DNA from 2 places in the Agromyces sp. Y558 genome. Region 1 is predicted to be linked to the other one. Evidence: predicted binding sites of a transcription regulator. Region 1 holds the regulator's gene; the other holds the start of a gene.
What was found. The regulator HrcA, encoded in region 1, represses chaperone genes, less so after heat shock. The targets are predictions, from matches to a motif close to TTNGCACTCGNNNNNNNCGAGTGCNAA.
Positions count from the first base shown of each region.

Region 1 (2,931 bases):
GCCTGCTCGACGAGTCGTCGGAGCTCAGCTCACGAACTTGATCGCGAGCGGGTAGGTGTAGGGCTGGCCCTGGTTCGCCTTCACTGCGGCGATGATCGAGAAGATGATCACGACTATGCCGATCGCGATCGTGATCAGCCAGCCGATGAAGACCAGCCAGAGGATGTAGCTGACCACGTAGGCGATCGCCATGGTGATCTGGAAGTTCAGCGCCGTCGCGGTGTGCGCGCGCACGAACGGCCCGCGGTCTTTCAGCACGAGGTAGCCGATCAGGGCGGGAACGAAGCTGAAGAAGATGCCGCCGATGTGGATCAGCGTCGCCCAGAGCTTCTCGTCGGACGGGCTGAGCTGCGCGCCTTGCTGGTAGGGGTTCGCCGGCGGTGGCGGCGGAGGGGGAGGCGGGGTTGCGTCAGACATGTTGTCTCCTTGATCGGGTCGCCCGAAGGCGCGATTCGGCCTCGTCGCACGACGGGCGAGCTTTCAACCACCCCATGCTGGCACAGTGGCGCGCGCCGGGTGCGGAATTCGCCCGGCGCGCTCGGCCCGGCGACTACTTGATGAGGCGGATCGCGAACGGGTAGCGGTAGTGCTGGCCGTCTTTCGTCTTGAGGAACGCGATGATCGAGAAGACGACGCTCACGATCCATGCCAGCCACACGACGAGGACGCCGATGAGGATGAACGTCAGGATCCAGCCGACCACGTAGGCGATGAGGATCGTGATCTGGAAGTTCAGCGCCTCTTTCGCCTCGGTGTTCGTGAAGGAGCCCCGGTCTTTGAAGACGAGCCAGATGATGAGGGCCGGCAGGAATCCGAGGATGCCGCCGAGGTGCGCGAACGAACCCCACTGCACGTCTTGATCGGGTGCGAGCGGTGCAGCGGCGACGGGTTGGGCGGGCGGAACGTTCTGATCGGGTGCAGGTGAGTTCGGATCGGTCATGGCGGGTGCCTTTCGGGGTTCTCGGGTGAACCGCGTCTCGCGCGATGGGAAGATCGCATCCAAGGGTGACTCGCGGGATACCCATAAGCTAGCGCCGTCGCCCCGCTGCTGGCAACGGCCTCGTCGCAGGATGTCGCGATATGATTGGCACTCACTCAGAACGAGTGCTAAGTCTCAGAATGAGTGCTCAGCGTCAGACGGAAGCGAGGGTCATGGTCTCCGAACGCAGCCTCGCAGTGCTGCGCGTGATCGTTCAGGACTACGTCGCATCACGCGAGCCCGTCGGGTCGAAGACGATCGTCGAGCGGCATGCCTTCGGGGTGTCTGCAGCGACGATCCGCAACGACATGGCCCTCCTCGAAGAAGAAGAGCTGATCGCAGCTCCGCACACGTCTTCGGGTCGCATCCCGACCGATAAGGGCTACCGGGTCTTCGTCGACCAGCTCACCGACGTGCGCCCGCTGACCTCTGCCCAGCGTCAGGCGATCGAGACGTTCCTCGGCGAGTCCAGCGACCTCGACGAACTGCTGGCCCGCACCGTGCGCCTCATCGCCCAGCTCACCAAACAACTCGCGGTCGTGCAATACCCGAGCTTCGGCAGTGACCGCGTGCGTCACGTCGAACTCGTCTCCCTCGCACCCGATCGGGTGCTCTGCATCCTCATCACCGACTCGGGCCAGGTCGAGCAGCGCCTCGCCGAACTCGAGGAGCCGGTCGACGAGCGCACACTCGATGCGCTGCGGGCGCGGCTGAACAAGATCGCAGGGGGCCGGGCGATGGCGGATGCCGCTGAGGCGCTCTCGGGCGAGATCGACAGCGCCGACCAGCGGCACGCCGCTGTGCTGCACACGCTCGCGACGACGCTCGCCGAGCAGGCGCGCGCGCAGCGCACCGAGCGCCTCGTCGTGGCCGGGGCAGCGAACCTCGTACGCACCGAGCAGGATTTCGCCGGATCGATCCTCGGCGTCATCGAGGCGATCGAGGAGCAGGTCACCCTGCTGAAGCTCTTCGGCGAGATGGCGACCGATGAGCATGCGGTGACCGTGCGCATCGGGCGCGAGAATGCGTCGTTCGGACTCGGCGAGACCTCGGTCGTCTCGAGCGCCTTCGCGATTCCCGGGCGCGATATCTCGCGACTCGGCATCGTCGGGCCCACCCGCATGGACTACTCCACCAGCATGGCGGCCGTTCGCGCCGTCGCACGCTACCTCTCCCGCACGCTCGGCGAGAGCTGAACCCGCCGCCCGTCGCACCCGACCGGCATCCGGCAATCGAAAGGACATGCCCTCCGTGGCCGACCATTACGAGGTCCTCGGCGTCTCGCGCGACGCCACACCCGACGAGATCAAGAAGGCGTACCGTCGTCTCGCCCGGGAGCTCCACCCCGACGTCAACCCGGGCGCCGAGGCATCCGAGCGATTCAAAGAGGTCACGCACGCGTACGACGTGCTCTCCGATGCCCGGGAGCGCGAGCAGTACGACCACGGAGGTCAGGGCGGCTTCGGCGGCGGTCAGAACTTCGGCGGCTTCGGCGACATCTTCGAGACGTTCTTCGGGGCCGGCCAACAGAGCCGCGGCCCGAGATCGAGGCGGGAGCGCGGTCAAGACGCGCTCATCAGGGTCGAGGTGGGCCTCGAAGAGGTGATCTTCGGCACGCACCGCGACATCGAGGTCGACACGGCGGTCACGTGCGAGACGTGCCACGGCTCGTGCTGCCAGCCGGGCACCTCGCCCGTCACCTGCGACATCTGCCATGGCACCGGATCGATCCAGCGCTCGGTGCGTTCGTTGCTCGGCAACGTCATGACCTCGAGCCCCTGCGGCACCTGCCGCGGCTACGGCACGATCATCGCGACGCCGTGCGTGACCTGCCAGGGGCAGGGCCGCGTGCGTGCGCGTCGAACGGTGCCGGTCGATGTCCCCGCCGGTGTCGACACCGGCGTGCGCCTCCAGATGCCGGGCTCCGGCGAGGCCGGCCCCGCCGGCGGTCC
Region 1 is NZ_JCAIUH010000003.1:187,702-190,632, forward strand. Features, by position in the region: gene hemW (radical SAM family heme chaperone HemW) at 1-41, shown strand, start outside; gene AC1C2T_RS15655 (DUF4870 domain-containing protein) at 25-417, opposite strand; gene AC1C2T_RS15660 (DUF4870 domain-containing protein) at 551-940, opposite strand; gene hrcA (heat-inducible transcriptional repressor HrcA) at 1,153-2,175, shown strand; gene dnaJ (molecular chaperone DnaJ) at 2,231-2,931, shown strand, end outside.

Region 2 (2,931 bases), on a different contig from region 1:
ACGCAGCGTTGAGCAGCGCCGAACGGGTGACCTTCACCGGGTCGTTGATGCCGGCAGCCAGCATGTCGACGTACTCGCCGGTCGCGGCGTTCAGACCGTGGCCGATCGGGAGGTTGCGCACGCGGTCGACCACGACGCCCGGCTCGAGGCCGGCGTTGAGGGCGATCTGCTTGAGCGGCGCGTCGATGGCCACGCGCACGATGTTCGCGCCGGTCGCCTCGTCACCCGTCAGTTCGAGCTTCTCGAACGCGGTCTTGCCTGCCTGGATGAGAGCGACGCCACCACCAGCGACGATGCCCTCTTCGACGGCGGCCTTCGCGTTGCGAACTGCGTCTTCGATGCGGTGCTTGCGCTCCTTGAGCTCGACCTCGGTCGCCGCACCCGCCTTGATGACGGCGACGCCGCCGGCGAGCTTGGCGAGGCGCTCCTGCAGCTTCTCGCGGTCGTAGTCGGAGTCGGTGTTGTCGATCTCCTTGCGGATCTGCGAGACACGGCCTGCGATGGCCTCCTCGTCGCCGCCACCCTCGACGATGGTCGTCTCATCTTTGGTGATGATGACCTTGCGGGCGGTGCCGAGCAGGTCGAGGGTGACGTTCTCGAGCTTGAGGCCGACCTCTTCCGAGATGACCTGGCCGCCGGTGAGCGTCGCGATGTCCTGCAGCTGCGCCTTGCGGCGGTCGCCGAAGCCGGGAGCCTTGACGGCGACCGACTTGAAGATGCCGCGGATCTTGTTGACGATCAGCGTGGCCAGGGCCTCGCCGTCGACGTCTTCAGCGATGATCAGGAGCTGCTTGCCGGTCTGGATGACCTTGTCGACGATCGGCAGCAGGTCTTTGATGTTCGAGACCTTGCCGTTGACGATCAGGATGTAGGGGTCTTCGAAGACCGCTTCCTGACGGTCGGGATCGGTGACGAAGTACGCCGACAGGTAGCCCTTGTCGAAGCGCATGCCCTCGGTCAGCTCGAGCTCGGTGCCGAAGGTGTTCGACTCCTCGACGGTGACGACACCCTCTTTGCCGACCTTGTCGATCGCCTCGGCGATGAGAGCACCGATCTGCTCGTCGCCGGCCGAGATCGAAGCCGTTGCGGCGATCTCTTCCTTCGTCTCGACGTCTTTCGCGTTCGCGAGGAGCTCGGTCTCGACGGCCGCGACGGCCTTCTCGATGCCGCGCTTCAGCAAGATGGGGTCGGCGCCTGCTGCGACGTTGCGAAGGCCCTCGCGCACGAGCGCCTGGGCGAGCACGACCGAGGTCGTGGTGCCGTCACCGGCGACGTCGTCGGTCTTCTTGGCGACCTCCTTGACGAGCTCGGCACCGATCTTCTCGTACGGGTCGTCGAGCTCGATCTCCTTGGCGATCGACACGCCGTCGTTCGTGATCGTGGGCGCGCCCCACTTCTTCTCGAGCACGACGTTACGGCCGCGCGGGCCGAGGGTCACCTTCACCGCGTCGGCAAGCGTGTTGAGGCCACGCTCGAGGCCGCGACGGGCCTCCTCGTTGAAAGCAATGATCTTTGCCATGTGTTTCTCTCGTCCTTTCCCGGACGTCTTCAAAGATTCGTTGGGTTAGCACTCAAAACGAGTGAGTGCTAAGACGATTCTGGCACTCGACCGTCGGGAGTGCAAGCGAGCGCGAGGCTGTCCGCTCAGGGCGTGAAGCTCGCCGAACCCTCGTTCGGCACGAGCTCCACCCATGTGTTGCCGGGGGCGAGGCGCAACGGCGAGCCGTCATCGGCGGTGAGGGTGATCGGCGACGCCGCGGCATCCTTCGACCAGGTGCCATGCGCTGTGCGGCCCCCAACCGAGACCCAGGCCTCGCCCGAGCCGATCAGGATCGTCTTCGGAATGTCCTCGTACGTGTCGTCGTCGATTCCGACGCGCAGCGTCACGACGTTCGTCGCCCGCACGCGCTCCCCCGACGCCTCGAGATCGGCCGAACCCTCCTGCGAACGCAACCACACGGATGCCCCGCCATCCCACTCCCATGCCGGGAAGCGCGCATCGGAGAACACGAGGTCGATCCGCGACGTCGGGGCCGCAGCGAGGGCCGGCGCAGCCAACGGATCCGCCGCGCCGTACACGAACTGCATGGGCGGCGGCGTGAGAGACGCGTTTCGTGCAACCGCCTCGCCGGCACGGAGGATCACGTCGTGCGGCCCCGGCCGCTCGTCGGCCCGGGAGAAGAGACCGGTGTCGTCGTAGTCGAAGACGATGTTGAGGAGCGGCGTCGCCATCATCATCTCGACGAACTGCTCCTGCCCGCCCGAATACGAGATGATGCCGCCGAACGGCGTCGCGATGTCGGGATCCATCGGACGAATCGAGCGCACGGGGCCGACCTCGTCGGGGACATCCGAATGCCAGACCGCGAGGTACCTGGTGATGCCGCCCTCGACGAGCTCCTCGAAGACGATGTCGGTTCGATTCAGCGCGACTTGCGGCCGAGCCTCTTCGTGGTTGTCGATCTTCACTGCGAGCGAGGGGTGGGCGAGCCCCGCAGCATCCGCCGCCGTGCCTCGAAGCGGCGCGAACGCCACGGCCACCGCAGACGAATCACCCGCGGGACGCGCCGTCACTCCGCCGGGCTGCGGGCCGGAGCCGGACGCCGATGACTGGCACCCGACGAGCATGACCACCGCCGAGGCGAGCACGGCGAACGCCGCTGCCCGCCGAAGCGGTGCCGGCCGGGCCCGCGCTGCCATGCGCTCAGCGTAGTCGGGCGGGCATCGGAGTCGGCCTGCGGCACGCCACGGACCCACTGCGACATACCGGGCGGATCAGGTGGAACCGGCTCAAGCGAGGCGGACCGCCTCGGCCTGAGGGCCCTTCGAACCCGTGCCGACCTCGAACACGACCTGCTGGCCCTCTTCGAGCACCTTGTAGCCGGACATGTCGATCGCGGAGTAGTGGACGAAGACGTCTTGGCCCCCCTC
Region 2 is NZ_JCAIUH010000004.1:60,906-63,836, forward strand. Features, by position in the region: gene groL (chaperonin GroEL) at 1-1,519, opposite strand, end outside; gene AC1C2T_RS17800 (DUF3048 domain-containing protein) at 1,645-2,700, opposite strand; gene AC1C2T_RS17805 (cold-shock protein) at 2,791-2,931, opposite strand, start outside.
Region 2: the regulator HrcA is predicted to act here: its motif matches at 1,565-1,591, upstream of groL (chaperonin GroEL).